2 regions of the Pseudomonas svalbardensis genome follow, and region 1 is predicted to be linked to the other one. Evidence: predicted binding sites of a transcription regulator. Region 1 holds the regulator's gene; the other holds the start of a gene.
The links. Region 1 encodes FliA, which starts transcription of late flagellar genes. Its sites were predicted from a motif close to CTAAAGTTTNNNNNNNNNNNGCCGNTAA; they were not measured.

Region 1 (16,098 bases):
ACTCATCAACTCCGCCTCAGCCTGGGTCAACCCGCAGGACTGAGTCAGTTCATCGACGCTCGCGCCCATACCGACCAGTTTTGCCGCCTGGGCAAACGACAGGCTCGACGGATCGCGCTGTTCCAGCTGAGCCAGTTTGTCTGGCAACGGGCCAATCACCGCGCGCAGTTCGTGCAGGTCTTCACCCATGCGCACGATGCCGCTCTGGTAGTCGTCGACACGCTTGCCCAGATCCTTGATGCGCTGATCGCGCAGCGCATCGCCCTGAGCCTGTTGCGCGGCGATCAGTCGTTGGCCTCGTATGTACGCCAGAAACATCGCCAGCGTGCCTGCCCAAAAGAGGAACAGGACAATGACCGCCACCTCAAGAATCAATCAGATGTTCTCCAGGTCCGACCATTCTTCTTCGCTCATCATCTTGTCCAGCTCGACCAGGATCAGCAGTTCGTTGTTCTTGTTGCATACGCCTTGAATGAACTTGGCGGATTCTTCGTTACCGACGTTCGGTGCGGTCTCGATTTCCGACTGACGCAGGTAAACCACTTCGGCCACGCTGTCGACCATGATCCCAACGACTTGCTTGTCGGCTTCGATGATGACGATACGGGTGTTGTCGCTGATCTCGGCATTCATCAGGCCGAAGCGCTGACGGGTGTCGATCACGGTGACCACGTTACCGCGCAGGTTGATGATGCCCAGCACGTAGCTCGGAGCACCCGGGACCGGGGCGATTTCGGTGTAACGCAAGACTTCCTGAACGCGCATCACGTTGATGCCGTAGGTTTCATTGTCCAGCTTGAAGGTTACCCATTGCAGGATCGGATCTTCGGAACCCTTTGCAGCCGTCGCCTTATCATTCATACCCTGACCCCTCGAAAAACCGCCCTAGCGGTGTGTGTTCTGTGCAGCGGCAGTGACTGCCGTCGCGTGTTTGTTATGTTGGTTTGTGAGTCGGCGTGGTGCCGCTCATGTGCTTTGCCCCACCGCTGGCGATCAACTCGGCCAGGGCGGAAACGTCCAGCAGCGCACACATGTGCTCAATCACCGTGCCGGCGAGCCATGGCCGCTGACCTCGATGACTTCTCCATTTGATTTCGTTCGGGTCCAGGCGCAACGAGCGGCTGACCTGATGCACCGCCAGCCCCCATTCGTAGCCCTGAACCGAAATAACGTATTGCAGGCCCTGGCGGAAATCGTCGCGGTAACGGTCGGGCATAACCCAACGCGCGGTGTCCAATACTTTCAGGTTGCCGGCCTGGCTCGGCAGGATCCCGAGGAACCACTCCGGTTGACCGAACAGCGGTGTCAGCTCGTGACCGGCCAAAGAATAAATCGAGCCCAGACACACCAGCGGCACGGCCAGGGTCAGCCCGGCGACATCGAACAACAGGCATTCGAATGGCTCGGCGGCCCAGGACGGGCGACCATCGGTTTCCACTGGTGGTGGCGTGTTGCTCGGTGGCAGGTGGACTTCGACCACCGGTGGCACCAAGGCTTGCAGCAGCGGGGCGATGGTCGAGATCGGTGCGAGAACCGGCGCTGGTGCTTCGATCACGGCTACCGGTGCTTTCGCCACGGGCGCTGCTACCGGCGCGGCAACCACGGCGGGTTTCTGCGCATCGCGAGCCTGCTCTTCGAGCACCGCTGCCTGGAACTCGTCCAGCGCAGCTTCAACTTCGACCGCTTCAACAACCTCAACGATTTCAACCAGCGCTTCGATTTCCGGCGGCAACTCTTCAGTCGCCTCCATCAGCAAGCTGTCCAGATAAGACTGGAGAGCCAGTTGCGGGCGCGAGGTGGTTTTTACCGGGCGGTTCATCTCACGCCACCTGCGGAACAAGTTGTGCTGCCAGCAGATGCTTGAGCAACGCGCGATAAGCCAGCACCCCACGGCTCTTGCCGTCGAACTGTGAAGGCGTCACGCCGGCACGGCTGGCGTCACGCAAGCGCGTATCGACTGGAATGTAGCCCTGCCAGATTTCTTCCGGGTACTTGTCGCGCAATACCCGCAGCGTGCCGAGGGACGCCTGCGTGCGGCGGTCGAACAGGGTCGGCACGATGCTGAACGGCAGCGCCTGTTTACGCGAACGGTTGATCATCGCCAGGGTGTTGACCATGCGCTCCAGACCTTTGACCGCCAAGTGTTCGGTCTGCACCGGAATCACCAATTGCTGGCTCGCCGCCAAGGCATTGACCATCAGCAAGCCGAGCAACGGCGGGCTGTCGATCACGGCGTAATCGAAGTCCTGCCAAAGTTGCGCCAGGCTCTTGGCAATCACCAGGCCCAGGCCACTCTGACCCGGCGACTGCCGTTCCAGAGTCGCGAGTGCGGTGCTCGACGGCAACAGGGAAATACTCTCGTGGCTGGTGGGCAACAGCAACTGACCGGGCAGGCCTTGCGGCACACTGCCCTTATGCAGGAACAGGTCGTAGCTGCTGTGTTCCAGGCTGTCGGGGTCGTAACCGAAGTAGCTGGTCATGGAGCCATGGGGGTCGAGATCGACCACGACCACGCGCTTGCCCGCCTCGGCCAGTAAACCGGCTAAAGCGATAGAGGAAGTGGTTTTACCGACACCACCCTTTTGATTGGCGACTGCCCAGACTCTCATTCGGATTGTTCCTCCCGGTCGAAATGGTCGACCGAGAAATAGCTCAACGTATTAATGCGGGTGACGGAGAATTGACGGCACTCTCTCGTCCCGGCGACTTGACCGGGGTCGGTGCAGTTTGTGTGCCAGCACGCTTCAACGCGGCATCCGGATGCGCATTGGCCGTTCCGGTCCCCGTGAGGCTGCGGCGTACATCAAGATTTCGTGACACCACCAGCACCACGCGACGGTTACGCGCCCGCCCCTCGGCAGTCGCGTTGTTGGCCACTGGCTGGAACTCGCCGTACCCCACCGACGCCAGGCGACCGGGGTTCACACCCTGCATCGCCAGCATGCGCACGATGCTTGCCGAGCGGGCCGAGGACAGCTCCCAGTTGGTCGGGTATTGCGCGGTGCGGATCGGTTGATCGTCAGTGAAACCTTCGACGTGAATCGGGTTGTCGAACGGTTTCAGAATCGCGGCAACCTTGTCGATGATGTTGAACGCGATGTCGCTGGGCATGGCGTCGCCGCTGCCGAACAACAGGCTGGAATTGAGTTCGATCTCGACCCACAGCTCGTTGCCGCGAATGGTCATCTGGTTGGAGCTGATCAAGTCGCCAAACGCGGCGCTGATGTCGTCGGCGATGCTTTTGAGCGGATCGCTGGCACCCGCGATACCGGCGTCGACCTGCTCGGCGTCTTTAACCAGCGGCTTGGCCGGGGTCACGGTCTTCGGTCGCTCGTCGCCGATCGGGATCGGCTTGAGGGCGCGGTCGGAATCGGTAAACACCCCGATCAACGCTTCGGAAATGACCTTGTACTTGCCTTCGTTGATCGAAGAGATCGAGTACATCACCACGAAGAAAGCGAACAGCAACGTAATGAAGTCGGCGTATGAAACCAGCCAACGCTCATGGTTTACATGTTCTTCAGGTTGCCGACGACGAGCCATAGTCCATTACCCCCATCAATCCATGAAGCCCTGAAGCTTCAACTCAATAGAGCGAGGGTTTTCACCTTCGGCGATCGACAGAATGCCTTCCAACAACATTTCGCGATAACGCGACTGCCGCAAAGCGACGGACTTGAGTTTGGCGGCAATCGGCAGCAGCACCAGGTTGGCACTGGCCACGCCGTAGATGGTCGCGACGAAGGCCACGGCAATGCCGCTACCCAGTTGCGATGGATCGGCCAGGTTGCCCATCACGTGGATCAGGCCCATCACCGCACCGATGATGCCGATGGTCGGCGCGTAGCCGCCCATGCTTTCGAAGACTTTGGCGGCTTCGATGTCGCGGCTTTCCTGAGTGTAGAAATCCACTTCCAGGATGCTGCGAATCGCTTCCGGCTCGGCGCCGTCCACCAGCAGTTGCAGACCTTTGCGCGAGTAGTTGTCAGGTTCGGCGTCGGCCACCCCTTCCAGACCCAGCAGGCCTTCCTTGCGTGCGGTCAGGCTCCAGTTGACGACGCGATCGACGCCACCGGCGAGGTCGATGCGTGGAGGGAACAGGATCCAGGCCAGTATCTGCATGGAGCGCTTGAAGGCGCTCATCGGTGACTGCAGCAGCGCCGCACCGACGGTTCCGCCGATAACGATCAACGCCGCCGGGCCGTTGGCCAAGGCGCCGAGGTGGCCGCCTTCAAGGTAGTTGCCGCCAATGATGGCGACGAACGCCATGATGATCCCGATGAGGCTTAAAACATCCATCAAATACAAGCCTCGACCAGATGCTTGCCGATATCGTCCAGCCCGTACACCGCGTCGGCGAGTTCGGCTTTGACGATGGCCATCGGCATGCCGTAGATCACGCAGCTGGCTTCATCCTGAGCCCAGATCGAGCTGCCGCCCTGCTTGAGCAGACGCGCGCCTTCGCGACCATCGGCGCCCATGCCGGTCAATACGACCGCCAAAACTTTGTCACCGTAAGACTTGGCCGCGGAACCAAAGGTGATGTCCACGCACGGCTTGTAGTTCAGACGTTCGTCGCCCGGGAGGATCTTCACCGCGCCACGGCCGTCGATCATCATTTGCTTGCCACCCGGCGCCAGCAGCGCCAGGCCCGGACGCAGGATGTCGCCATCCTCGGCTTCCTTGACGCTGATGCGGCAGAGCTTGTCCAGACGCTCGGCAAAGGCCTTGGTAAAGGCAGCTGGCATGTGCTGGATCAATACGATCGGTGCGGGGAAATTGGCCGGCAATTGGGTCAGAACCCGCTGCAGGGCAACCGGGCCGCCAGTGGACGTACCGATGGCGACCAGTTTGTAGGCTTTGCGTTTCGGCGTTGGCGACGACGAGGCTGGCGCGTACGTACGCGCCGGAATCGGAGCCGGTGCCGGACGCGCAGGCGCACTGCTGCCGTAGCTGCTGACGCTGGCAGGTGCAGGCGTCGGGGCGGGTGCGGCGACAGGTGCCGGAGCGCTGTAGGTGTTGGCGCGACGGTTACTGCGCGAGATGCTGAGAATCTTCTCGCACAGCAGTTGCTTGACCTTCTCCGGGTTACGGGAGATGTCTTCGAAATTTTTCGGCAGGAAATCCACCGCGCCAGCGTCCAGCGCGTCGAGGGTTACCCGAGCGCCTTCGTGGGTCAGCGAGGAGAACATCAACACCGGGGTCGGGCAGCGCTGCATGATGTGCCGCACTGCCGTGATGCCATCCATCATCGGCATCTCGTAATCCATGGTGATTACGTCTGGCTTGAGGGCCAGCGCCTGATCAATCGCCTCTTTTCCGTTGGTCGCCGTGCCGACGACCTGGATATTCGGATCCGCTGAAAGAATTTCCGAGACGCGGCGGCGGAAAAACCCCGAATCGTCCACCACCAGGACTTTAACTGCCATAAACACTCCGTTAGACGGAGCGAGGCTCAGTCGCCCCGCTCCACCAGAATCAAATACGCCGTGCGGCGTAACGCTTGAGCATGCTCGGAACATCGAGAATCAGCGCAATGCGGCCGTCACCGGTGATGGTGGCGCCGGACATGCCCGGGGTTCCCTGGAGCATTTTGCCCAATGGCTTGATGACCACTTCTTCCTGGCCCACCAGTTGATCGACGACGAAGCCGATCCGCTGAGTGCCCACCGAAAGGATCACCACATGGCCTTCGCGCTGCTCTTCATGAGCGGCGGAGCTGACCAGCCAGCGTTTGAGGTAGAACAATGGCAGCGCCTTGTCCCGCACGATCACCACTTCCTGGCCGTCCACCACGTTGGTGCGCGACAGGTCGAGGTGGAAGATCTCGTTGACGTTCACCAGCGGGAACGCAAACGCCTGGTTGCCCAGCATGACCATCAGCGTCGGCATGATCGCCAGGGTCAACGGGACCTTGATGACGATCTTCGAGCCCTTGCCCTTGGTCGAATAGATATTGATGGTGCCGTTGAGCTGGGCGATTTTGGTTTTCACCACGTCCATGCCCACGCCGCGTCCGGAGACATCGGAAATTTCGGTCTTGGTCGAGAAACCCGGCGCGAAGATCAGGTTGAAGCAATCGGTTTCGCTGAGGCGATCCGCTGCATCCTTGTCCATCAAGCCTTTCTTCACGGCAATGCCGCGCAGAACATCGGCGTCCATGCCCTTGCCGTCATCGGAAATCGACAGCAGGATGTGGTCGCCTTCCTGTTCAGCGGACAGGATCACCTTGCCGCTGCGAGGCTTGCCCATCGCTTCACGCTCGGCCGGCTCTTCAATACCGTGGTCGACCGAGTTGCGCACCAAGTGGACCAGCGGGTCGGCCAGGGCCTCGACGAGGTTCTTGTCGAGGTCGGTTTCTTCGCCGACCAGTTCCAGGTTGATCTCTTTCTTGAGCTGGCGAGCCAGGTCGCGAACCAGACGCGGGAAGCGCCCGAAGACCTTCTTGATCGGTTGCATCCGGGTCTTCATGACCGCGGTTTGCAGGTCGGCCGTGACCACGTCGAGGTTCGACACGGCCTTGGACATGGCTTCGTCGCCGCTGTTGAGGCCCAGACGGACCAAGCGGTTACGCACCAGTACCAACTCGCCGACCATGTTCATGATTTCGTCGAGACGCGCGGTATCGACCCGCACGGTGGTCTCGGCTTCGCTGGCCGGTTTTTCCGGTGGCGGCGCGGACGGAGCACGAGCCGGAGCCGGGGCAGCAGCAGCGGCAGGCTTCGGCGCTTCGGCTTTAGGCTCGGGCGCTTTGGCAACGGGTTTCGGTGCAACAGCCTTGGCAATGGGCGCCGCAACCGAAGCGCTGGCGCCCGACGCGGTACCGACTTCAGTGAACTTGCCTTTGCCGTGCAATTCGTCGAGCAGCGATTCGAACTCGTGATCGGAGATCAGATCGCCCCCAGCCGCTTTAGCGGTGGGCGCAGCCGGGGCCGGCACCGCAGCAATGGCCGATTCCAGCGCATCAACGGCAAAGTTACCCTTGCCGTGCAGCTGATCGAGCAGTGCTTCGAACTCGTCGTCGGTGATATCGGAGCTGTCGCCTGCCGCTTTCGGGGCAGCCGGTGCGGCTGGCGCCGGGGCCACCGCATCGACGGCGAACTGGCCTTTACCGTGCAGTTGATCGAGCAACGACTCGAACTCGGCATCGGTAATTTCGTCGCTGCCCGCTGCATTGCTGCTCGGCGCCGGCACAGCCGCCGGGGCTTCTGCCTGAGCCTTGACGGCGTTCAGCGAGTCCAGCAGTTGTTCGAATTCGTTATCGGTGATGTCACCCGATTCGCTCTCGGCGGCAGGTTCTTCCACCACCTCGGCGACCGGTGCCGTTTCATCGGCGGTTTGCGGCTCGGCCAGACGGGCCAGAGCTGCCAGCAGTTCAGGCGTGGCAGCCGTGATCGGGGTGCGCTCGCGGACTTCGGTAAACATGCCGTTCACCGCATCCAGCGCTTCGAGAACCACGTCCATCAGTTCCGAGTCGACGCGACGTTCACCCTTGCGCAGGATGTCGAACACGTTCTCGGCGATGTGACAGCACTCCACCAGCTCGTTGAGCTGGAGGAAGCCGGCGCCTCCTTTTACAGTGTGAAAACCGCGAAAAATTGCATTGAGCAAGTCCGCATCATCAGGTCGGCTTTCAAGCTCGACCAGCTGTTCGGACAGTTGCTCTAGAATCTCGCCGGCCTCAACCAGGAAATCCTGAAGGATCTCTTCATCGGCGCCGAAGCTCATGTGTAGGGGTGCTCCTAGAATCCAAGGCTGGAAAGCAAATCGTCTACATCGTCCTGACCGGACACAACGTCTTCTCTTTTATCGGCATGAATCTGCGGACCTTCACCCTGAGAGAGATGTTTTTGCGGATCTTTTTCTGCCAGCATCGCTTCACGGTCATGTTCGATGCCCGCAAAGCGGTCCACCTGACTGGCCATAAGCACGAGCTTGAGCAGGTTGCTTTCAACTTCGGTGACCAATTGGGTCACGCGCTTGATCACCTGACCGGTGAGGTCCTGGTAATCCTGAGCGAGCAGAATGTCGTTGAGGTTGCTCGACACAACGCGATTGTCTTCGCTGCTGCGTGTCAGGAAACCGTCGACTCGCCGGGCCAGCTCGCGGAACTCTTCAGCCCCGACTTCGCGACGCATGAACCGTCCCCAGTCGGTGCTCAAGGCTTGGGCTTCGTTGCTCAGGCCGTTGACCAGCGGCGTGGCGTTTTCCACCAGGTCCATGGTGCGGTTGGCAGCAGCCTCGGTCAGCTTGACCACATACCCCAGACGCTCGGTGGCATCCGTGATCTGCGAGACTTCCTCGGCTTGTGGCATGTGCGGGTCAATCTGGAAATTGACGATCGCGCTATGCAGCTCGCGAGTGAGCTTGCCCACTTCCTGATACAGGCCACGGTCACGGGTCTGATTGAGCTCATGGATCAGTTGCACAGCGTCGCCGAACCTGCCTTTTTCAAGGCTTTCGACCAGTTCGACCGCGTGTTTTTTCAGAGTCGATTCGAAATCGCCCTGTGAAGACTCGTTATGCTCCATAGCTCCCCCGTGGCGCAGTGGCTTCGCACATCAACCGATGCGTTCGAAAATCTTCTCGATTTTTTCTTTTAACGCCTGGGCCGTGAAAGGCTTGACCACATAGCCGTTAACACCGGCTTGGGCTGCCTCGATGATCTGCTCGCGCTTGGCTTCAGCGGTCACCATCAGCACCGGCAGGTGCTTGAGCTTTTCATCGGCACGCACGTGGCGCAGCAGATCGATACCGGTCATGCCAGGCATGTTCCAGTCTGTTACCAGAAAGTCGATGCTGCCGCTGTTGAGAACCGGAATGGCAGTAGTGCCATCGTCGGCCTCGACCGTGTTGGTGAACCCAAGGTCACGCAACAGGTTTTTAATGATCCGCCGCATCGTTGAGAAGTCATCAACGATGAGGATTTTCATGTTCTTGTCCAATTCGACCTCCAAGCAGTCTTAAACGCGCCCAGCACCTGGACGCGCCATTTCAATCAATCCGGCAAAGCACTCAATGACTGTCTGGAGCACAACAGATCGGGACCGGTACGGTTCAACACCCCACCAGCCGCGTTCGCAGTGTCCCCACACTGCCTTCAGCGCGCTCGCCACTCCCCCAAACGCCCCCGCAAACGGGCCGCGCACTGGCTGTGTAACTGGCTGACCCGAGATTCGCTGACCCCCAGGACCTCACCGATTTCCTTGAGATTCAACTCTTCGTCGTAGTACAGCGCCAACACCAGTCGCTCACGCTCCGGCAAATTGGCAATCGCGTCCGCCAGCGCTGCCTGGAAGCGTTCATCTTCCAGATCGCGCGACGGCTCCAGATGAGCACTGGCGCCATCCTCGTGCAGCCCTTCGTGTTCGCCGTCCTGCAACAGATCGTCGAAACTGAATAAGCGGCTGCCCAGGGTGTCGTTCAAAATCCCGTAATAATCGTCGAGACTCAATTGGAGTTCGGCCGCAACCTCGTGATCTTTAGCGTCACGGCCGGTTTTAGCTTCAATCGAGCGAATGGCGTCGCTGACCATCCGGGTATTGCGGTGGACCGAACGTGGCGCCCAGTCCCCCTTGCGTACTTCATCGAGCATCGCGCCACGGATTCGAATGCCCGCGTACGTCTCGAAACTCGCGCCTTTGCTGGCGTCGTATTTGGTCGACACTTCAAGCAGGCCGATCATCCCGGCCTGGATCAGATCTTCCACCTGAACACTGGCTGGCAGACGCGCCAGCAAGTGGTAGGCAATGCGTTTAACCAGTGGCGCGTAACGCTCGATCAGCTCGTACTGCGCGTCACGTGCCGACTTCTTGTAGAGGTTGTAGCCACTGGCTGTCATAGCACGGGTCCTGCCGTTTGTTGCACGAGGCGCTCGACGAAAAACTCCAGGTGCCCACGCGGGTTGGCAGGCAGCGGCCAGGTATCGACCTTCTGTGCAATGGCCTTGAACGCCAGTGAGCACTTGGACCGCGGGAAGGCTTCGTAAACGGCGCGCTGCTTCTGCACAGCCTTGCGCACACTTTCGTCGTAAGGCACCGCGCCGACGTATTGTAAGGCGACGTCAAGGAAGCGATCCGTGACCTTGGTCAACTTGGCGAACAGGTTGCGACCTTCCTGCGGGCTCTGGGCCATGTTGGCCAGGACCCGGAAGCGGTTCATGCCGTAATCGCGGTTCAGCAGTTTGATCAGTGCGTAGGCATCTGTGATCGAGGTCGGTTCGTCGCAGACCACCAGCAAGACTTCTTGCGCTGCGCGAACGAAACTGACGACCGAGTCTCCAATGCCCGCAGCGGTGTCGATCACCAGCACGTCGAGGTTGTCGCCGATATCGCTGAACGCCTGGATCAGGCCGGCGTGTTGGGCCGGGCTCAAATGAACCATGCTCTGTGTGCCGGACGCGGCCGGGACGATGCGAATGCCGCCAGGGCCTTGCAACAGTACGTCGCGCAGCTCGCAGCGGCCTTCGATCACGTCGGCCAAAGTACGTTTGGGTGTCAGTCCCAGCAGGACGTCGACGTTCGCCAGCCCCAGATCGGCGTCCAACAGCATGACGCGCCGGCCGAGCTCAGCTAGAGCCAGGGACAAGTTCACTGACACGTTAGTCTTCCCGACGCCACCTTTGCCGCCGGTCACCGCGATCACCTGTACGGGATGCATGCTGCCCATGAATTTTCTTTACCTTGTCTTACTTAGACGGAGGCCACATTACTGGCTGCGCGTTCACTAACTGAACAATGCATGGCAGACCATCGATGTAGGTACAAAAACTGTTCATTAATACCTCAGCCGACCTGCTTGGTCGGGCTGTGGTAAATATCAGCGAACATGTCAGCCATGGCTTCTTCGCTGGGTTCTTCTTGCATTTGCACGCTGACGGCGCGACTGACCAACTGATGACGACGCGGTAGATGCAAATCATCCGGAATCCGCGGGCCATCGGTCAGGTAGGCCACCGGCAATTCATGACTGATGGCCAGGCTCAACACCTCGCCCAGACTTGCCGTTTCATCCAGTTTAGTCAGGATGCAGCCAGCGAGCCCACAACGCTTGTAACTGTGATAAGCGGCCGTTAGAACCTGTTTCTGGCTGGTGGTTGCCAACACCAGATAATTTTTTGATTTGATGCCACGACCAGCCAGGCTTTCGAGCTGCATGCGCAGTGCCGGATCGCTGGCCTGAAGGCCCGCGGTATCGATCAGCACCACGCGTTTGCGCAGCAAGGGCTCCAGCGCCTGCACCAGCGATTGGCCCGGATCGACATGCGTCACCGACACATTGAGGATCCGGCCCAACGTCTTGAGTTGTTCCTGAGCACCAATACGGTAGCTGTCCATGCTGACCAGCGCGATATTCTGCGCGCCGTACTTGAGCACGTAACGGGCCGCGAGTTTGGCCAGGGTGGTGGTCTTGCCCATGCCGGCGGGGCCGACCATGGCAATCACGCCGCCCTCTTCCAAAGGCTCGACTTCCGGTGTGGCGATCATCCGCGCCAGGTGTGCCAGCAACATGCGCCAGGCCTGACGAGGTTCTTCAATATCGGTAATCAGCGCCAGCAAATCACGCGACAACGGGCCGGACAGACCGATGCGTTGCAGGCGACGCCAAAGATTGGCCTGGGCCGGACGGCTGCCTTGCAGCTGATTCCAGGCCAGGGAGCCGAGTTGCACTTCCATCAGTTCGCGCAGGCTGTTGAGTTCGAAACGCATCGAGTCGAACGCCCGTGGGTCGACGCCACCGGAGGCAGGTGCCGCAGCCGGTGCAGGACGACGGGGTTCGGTGTAGGTTGGCTCGATCAGCGGCTCGGCGGCGGTCAGTGGCAGGCCGGCGAACAATTGGCGATTGGTGGACTTATCGCTCTCGCCATCGCTGCGCAGGCTCAGTTCGGCCTGGGCGGTGACGATCCGCGATTGGGTCTTGCGCAGCTCGTCTTCGAGTTCCATGTTCGGAACGCGCGGGGCCAGCGCCGACAACTTGTAATCCAGGGCAGCCGTCAGCTCGACACCACCGGCGATCCGGCGGTTGCCAATGATGGCGGCATCACCGCCCAGCTCATCACGAACCAGTTTCATGGCCTGACGCATATCGGCGGCGAAAAAACGCTTAACTTGCATAAACCACTACCTCAGCCGTTGGGCCCTACTGTCGCAACGATGGTCACTTGCTTGTTGTCAGGAATTTCCTGGTAAGCCAACACATGCAAACCCGGGACTGCCAATCGGCCGAATCGCGACAGCATCGCGCGAACCGGACCGGCTACCAACAGAATCACCGGTTGACCTTGCATTTCCTGACGCTGCGCCGCATCGATCAACGAGCGTTGCAGTTTCTCAGCCATGCTTGGCTCCAGCAGAACACCCTCTTCCGAGCCTTGTCCTGCCTTCTGAAGACTATTGAGCAATATTTGTTCCAACCTTGGCTCCAGGGTGATCACTGGCAGCTCGGAGTCAGTGCCTACAATGCTTTGGACGATTGCGCGGGATACGCCAACGCGAACCGCGGCCACCAGCGCGGCAGTATCTTGACTCTTGCTGGCATTGTTTGCGATGGCTTCGGCAATGCTGCGAATGTCCCGTACTGGCACCTGCTCGGCCAGCAACGCCTGCAATACTTTGAGCAGCTGCGACAGAGACACCACACCCGGCACCAGCTCTTCGGCCAGTTTTGGCGAGCTTTTGGCCAACAATTGCATGAGCTGCTGCACTTCTTCGTGACCGATCAACTCGCTCGAGTGTTTGTACAGAATCTGGTTCAAGTGGGTTGCCACTACCGTACTGGCATCGACCACGGTGTAACCGAGGGATTGCGCCTGGGCACGCTGGCTGACTTCGATCCAGACCGCCTCCAGACCGAAAGCCGGATCTTTGGCGGTAATGCCGCTGAGCGTACCGTAGACCTGCCCCGGGTTGATCGCCAGTTCGCGGTCCGGGTAAATCTCCGCTTCAGCCAGGATCACCCCCATCAGGGTCAGGCGGTAGGCGCTCGGCGCCAGGTCGAGGTTGTCACGGATATGCACGGTCGGCATCAGGAAGCCCAGATCCTGGGACAGCTTCTTGCGCACACCCTTGATCCGCGCCAGCAACTGACCACCCTGATTGCGGTCCACCAGCGGAATCAGCCGGTAGCCGACTTCCAGGCCGATCATGTCGATCGGAGTGACGTCATCCCAGCCAAGCTCCTTGGTTTCCTGAGCGCGAGCCGGCGATGGCAGCAGTTCCTGTTGACGCTTGACCTCCTGCAAAGCTTGAACCTTGACCACGTTCTGCTTCTTCCAGAACAGGTACGCGCCGCCGGCCGCCAGGGCCGCCATGCTGAGAAAGGAGAAGTGTGGCATGCCGGGCACCAGGCCCATGACCGCCATAATACCCGCCGCCACTGCCAACGCTTTCGGCGAGGCGAACATCTGGCGATTGATCTGTTTGCCCATGTCTTCCGAGCCGGACGCACGAGTCACCATGATCGCTGCGGCAGTCGACAACAGCAGTGATGGCAATTGCGCCACCAAACCGTCACCGATGGTCAACAAGGCGTACACCCGACCGGCATCGCCGAAGGTCATGCCGTGCTGGAAGATACCGACCGCCATGCCGCCGATCAGGTTGATGAACAGAATCAGCAGGCCGGCAATGGCGTCACCGCGAACGAACTTGCTGGCACCGTCCATGGAACCGTAGAACTCCGCCTCTTGGGCGACTTCCGAACGACGGGCCTTGGCCTGAGCCTGATCGATCAGACCAGCGTTGAGGTCGGCGTCGATCGCCATTTGTTTACCGGGCATCGCATCGAGGGTGAAACGCGCACTCACCTCGGAAATCCGCCCGGCACCCTTGGTCACCACGACGAAGTTGATGATCATCAAAATCGCGAAGACGACGATACCGACCACGTAGTTACCGCCGATCACCACCTCGCCGAAGGCCTGGATCACCTTACCGGCGGAGGCGTGACCGTCCTGACCGTGGAGCATCACCACCCGCGTGGAGGCCACGTTCAACGCCAGCCGCAGTAGCGTCGCCACCAGTAGAATGGTCGGAAACACCGCGAAATCCAGCGGTCGCAAGGCATAAACGCAGACCAGCAACACCACGATCGACAAGGCAATGTTGAAGGTGAAGAACACGTCCAGCAGGAACGGCGGGATCGGCAACATCATCATCGCCAGCATGACCAGCAGCAGCAACGGCACACCCAGATTGCCCCGACTTAAGTCGGCAACGTTTGTGCGAGCACTGTTGAGTAACTGAGAGCGATCCACCGGTATTCCCCGTTCCTTGAAGCAAACTTTTTGACGCCGAAAGCGGGCGCGGGACGGGTACTGCAAGAAGCCTTCCAACTTTTGCGGAGGCGGGGAATAGAGGGATTTATTGAGCTTTTGTAGCAGCTGTCGAGCGTTCGAGGCGGGATCGCGCTCGACGAACTCCTCGTAAGGTTTCACGGCTGCTGCGCCGCCGGACGCAGCCTCGCAGGCTCGACAGCTGCTACAAAAGGGATTAACGCGCCGTCAGAATCTGCTCTTTGTGGATCGGACCGAGATGAAGCGACTTGCCGACCATGTACCGCGTACCTCTATGCATTTGAAGACCTTCCACCTCTACAAAATCCTCCTCAGCGTAACCGAGCACCACGATGGTTAAAGGTGCCTTCTGACCAGAAAGGTCGTGCCCCAGCATGAGGTTAAGCGCCCATTGAAAGGGAATGACCGGCAGGTCTTCGACGTTGATCTCACGCTTGTCCTCCCAACGAAAGTCCTTGCGCGCAACAACTTGCAAACGGCCATCGACCACACTGAATTGCGGTTTGTGATAACACTCCTCCAGCCCTCCACTTGACCACTGATCCATGTAATAACGAGGGGATGTGAAGACATCGAACAACGCGCGGTTATCACCAATATTGCCAGCAGCACCGAAGAAGTAATTGTATGCATAGTGGTAGCCGAACCCGTCCAGTTCGGGGCGAATCGCATTGATAGGGCTGTTCAGATAACCCGGAATATATGCATTGGCCATCTGCACAAAATGCGTAAAGTCCAGCGTCATGCCGAACGTAGCCGAGTAACTGATCGTGCGCTCGAGCGGATCCTCCTCCAGGACTCCCGAAACAAATTCCAACGCCATCCCTTGAAGCTTTCTGTATTCACGCTCTGCCATGACCGTAACCTCAAATGCCTAAATGAACGCCCATCCATAGTGATCAATCCACTCATTGAACGACCATAGCAAGGACATCGAACGGGAGAATTCCCAAGGCCATGACAACGCTTAAGAGGAAGTGTGTCTACTGTCAGAACTAACAGGTACATAGCGTTTTCAGACGGACGGCGGCTCTCAGGAATCGCGCCGCAAATCCGGCGGAATCGGCAGGTCGTCCTTGAGCGGATCCGGGCGCTTACCCTTGCCGGCGCGATGCTGGCGGATCTGGTAGACGTAAGCGAGCACCTGGGCGACGGCAAGGTAGAGCCCGCCGGGAATTTCCTGGTCAAGCTCGGTGGAGTAGTAAATCGAACGCGCCAGTGCCGGCGACTCAAGCAGCAGCACTTCGTTGGCCACAGCGATTTCACGGATCTTCAAGGCAAGGAAGTCGCTGCCCTTGGCGATCAGCATCGGCGCCCCACCCTTGTCCGGGTCGTACTTGAGCGCTACGGCGTAGTGGGTCGGGTTGGTGATCACCACATCGGCGTCGGGGATCGCCGCCATCATCCGGCGCTGGGACATTTCGCGCTGCAGCTGGCGAATCCGTTGTTTGACCTCCGGCCGTCCTTCCTGGTCTTTGTGCTCGTCGCGCACTTCCTGCTTGGTCATCTTCAGTTTCTTGATGCTTTCCCAGAGCTGTATCGGCACGTCCACGGCGGCGATGATGATCAGCCCGCAGGCCATCCACAGGGTGCTCCAGCCGACCACTTGCAGGCTGTGAATGATCGCCATGTCCAAGGGCTCATGGGCGATGCGCAGCAGGTCATCGATGTCCGAGGACAACACCGCCAGGGCCACGAACAACACGATGAAAAATTTTGCGAGGGCCTTAAGCAGTTCCGCTATGGCCTTGGACGAGAACATGCGCTTGAGGCCGGCGCCGGGGTTCATGCGACTGAACTTGGGC
Region 2 (2,745 bases), 1.5 Mb from region 1:
CGGCACGGGCCGCTTCGATGGCTGCGTTGAGTGCCAGCAAGTTGGTCTGCTGAGAGATGCTGGTAATCACTTCCAGAATCTGCCCGATGTTCACGGTGTTGCTGTTGAGCGTTTCGATGTTGCCGCACGAATCGCTGATCTTCGCCGAGAGCTGCTGCATCGCCGCGATGGTTTTATCGACGACTTGCTGACCGTCCTCGGCCAATGCGCGAGCATCGCTCGAATGCTGAGAGGCGAGGGCGGCGTTCTGGGCGATTTCCTGGGCGGCGGCGCCCAGTTCGTTGATGGCGGCTGCCACGCTGCTGGTGCGCGAGGCTTGCTGGTCGGAGTTGAACATCGACGAGTTCGACGCGGCAACCACACGCAAGGCGACTTCGTTGACCTGGCCGGTGGCCGAGGACACTTCGCGAATCGAGGTGTGAATACGCTCCACAAAACGGTTGAACGAGGTGCCTAGGGCACCGAATTCGTCCTGGCCGTGGATGGTCAGTCGTTTGGTCAGGTCACCTTCGCCTTCGGCGATGTCATGCATGGCGCGGCCCATAGTCAACAGCGGCTGCATCAAGAAGCTGATCAGCATGCCCAGCAGCGCGATGATGATCACCACGGCAATGACCATGGCGATGATCGCCGAGGTGCGAAATTCGCTGAGCATCGAGAACGCGGCGTCCTGATCCAGCACCAGCGCCACGTACCAGTCTGCCGAGGGCACACCATTGACGTGGGTAAAGGAGATGAATTGAGTCTTGCCGTCGATCTCGACTTCTTTCATGCCCGGGCTGACTTTCGGCGCGCCGTTCGGGTAGGCATCGGTCAGGCTCTTGAGCACCAGTTTGCTGTCCGGGTGAATCAGGATCTTGCCGTCGGCGCTGACGATAAACGCATGGCCGTGGCCGCCGAAGTTCAGCGAGTTGATGATCGCACTGACGCTGGACAGGTCGATGTCTGCGCCAGCGACGCCGATCATTTGATTCTGATGTTTCACCGGGGTGGCAACGGTGATCACCAGTTTGCCCGACGACGCGGCGATGTACGGTTCGGTGACGATGGTCTGTTGCGCACCGTTGGCCGCCTTGTACCAGCCACGGGAGCGGGGGTCGTAATCCGCGGCACGATTGCCAGCCGGAACCGAGAACATCACGCCGTCGGTGCCACCGAAATAGCTCAACTGAAAATTACTGGTGTAGGCCGGCAGGTCGATGGCGCGCTTGAGGTTGGCCTGGGCGCTGCCGTCCACGGCGATCTGCTGGGACAGCGATTGCAGCAACTGAATGCGGCTTTCCAGCCAGGTCTGGATGTTGCTGGTGGTCAGGCTGCCGAGTTCCTGCATCGAGGATTCGGTACTGCTGCGCAGGGTTTGCCGCTGGCGGTAGTCGTTGAAGAGGATGAAGCAAGCGAATGCAACGGCCACCACGAGGGCGGCAGCCAACAAGATCTTGTGGCTGAACTTCATGTTTTTGGTCATTAAATGAACTACCGCGAAGAGGCTGGTCAACAAAGGGGCGTCAATTTGCCACAGTCGTGGGCTTTGCGCTGCTTTTATGTCGACTGAGCGGTGCCAAAGATTAGGCGGCTTTTGCGAAAACCGACGAAATGTTCAACAGCAAACAAAAGTTCCTTATATTTCACGAAAGGCGGACGAGCGGCCCGAAAATAGGCGGCCGGCCACGGAACCAGATAGGGGTTTTCTCTTCTAAGCTTCTGCTTGGCAGTCCTGCCATTCCCCTTCGCCCCAGGAGCTACACAATGTCGCTGCGTTCAATCGCCCTGCTTTCGTTCTGCGTGTTGCTGGCCGCGTGCAGCAAGGTCAATCAGGAAAACTACTCGAAGCTGTCGTCAGGCATGCCCAAGGCCGAAGTAGAAACCTTGCTGGGCAAACCCACCGACTGCTCGGGCGCGCTCGGCATGTCCAGTTGCACTTGGGGCGACAAGAACAGCTTTATCAGTGTGCAGTACGCCGGTGACAAAGTGCTGATGTTTTCCGGCCAAGGCCTGAAGTAATCCGGGGCTATACGCCCACGGGAGAAAAATAATGAAGCGGTTACTGATAGTCCTTTTTGCCGGCCTGGTATTGGCCGGCTGCGCCACTTCCGGCGTAGATCCGTTGGCACCGAAAACCGTCAACAGCGTCAATCTCAAGAAGTACCAAGGGACCTGGTACGAGTTGGCTCGTCTGCCGATGTATTTCCAGCGCAACTGCGCACAATCCGAAGCCCATTACACGCTCAAGCCTGACGGCAAGGTATTGGTGCTCAATCGCTGCCTGACGGCAGACTGGCAATGGGAAGAGGCCAAAGGCACGGCCTGGCCACAGGAGCCGGGCAAAACCGACAAGCTGTGGGTCGAGTTCGATAACTGGTTTTCGCGGCTGATTCCGGGTGTGGCGAAGGGCGAGTATTGGGTGTTGTACGTCAGCGATGACTACAAGACCGCCATTGTTGGCGATCCGAGCCGCAAGTATCTGTGGCTGCTGTCACGGACCCCGACGGTCAATGGTGTAGTGCGTGAGGAACTGCTGAGCAAGGCACGTCAGCAGGGTTACGACACTACGCGGCTGATCTGGCGCGCGACCGATACGCAGATGGCCAAGACTTCGAATTAACAGTCACCGAAGACCCAATGTGGGAGCGAGCCTGCTCGCGAAAAGGCCGTCAGATCCAACAATAATGTTGACTGATAGTCCGCTTTCGCGAGCAGGCTCGCTCCCACAATGGTTTCCGGTGTTAGCCCAAAAGATCGCGAAGG

Region 2: QFX16_RS01740 (methyl-accepting chemotaxis protein) is a predicted target of FliA. The motif match lies at 1,542-1,569, and genes of this name have one in related genera.

Annotation. Positions count from the first base shown of each region.
Region 1 covers NZ_CP125619.1:1,855,413-1,871,510, reverse strand. Annotated here, with positions in the region: gene QFX16_RS08540 (DUF2802 domain-containing protein) at 1-375, opposite strand, end outside; gene QFX16_RS08535 (chemotaxis protein CheW) at 376-861, opposite strand; gene QFX16_RS08530 (CheW domain-containing protein) at 935-1,819, opposite strand; gene QFX16_RS08525 (ParA family protein) at 1,821-2,609, opposite strand; gene motD (flagellar motor protein MotD) at 2,653-3,543, opposite strand; gene QFX16_RS08515 (flagellar motor protein) at 3,559-4,299, opposite strand; gene QFX16_RS08510 (protein-glutamate methylesterase/protein-glutamine glutaminase) at 4,299-5,429, opposite strand; gene QFX16_RS08505 (chemotaxis protein CheA) at 5,479-7,728, opposite strand; gene QFX16_RS08500 (protein phosphatase CheZ) at 7,743-8,531, opposite strand; gene QFX16_RS08495 (chemotaxis response regulator CheY) at 8,562-8,933, opposite strand; gene fliA (RNA polymerase sigma factor FliA) at 9,101-9,841, opposite strand; gene fleN (flagellar synthesis regulator FleN) at 9,838-10,668, opposite strand; gene flhF (flagellar biosynthesis GTPase FlhF) at 10,785-12,113, opposite strand; gene flhA (flagellar biosynthesis protein FlhA) at 12,125-14,254, opposite strand; gene QFX16_RS08470 (hypothetical protein) at 14,490-15,149, opposite strand; gene flhB (flagellar biosynthesis protein FlhB) at 15,327-16,098, opposite strand, start outside.
Region 2 covers NZ_CP125619.1:375,949-378,693, forward strand. Annotated here, with positions in the region: gene QFX16_RS01740 (methyl-accepting chemotaxis protein) at 1-1,465, opposite strand, end outside; gene QFX16_RS01745 (lipoprotein) at 1,747-2,001, shown strand; gene QFX16_RS01750 (lipocalin family protein) at 2,033-2,602, shown strand; gene QFX16_RS01755 (formimidoylglutamate deiminase) at 2,724-2,745, opposite strand, start outside.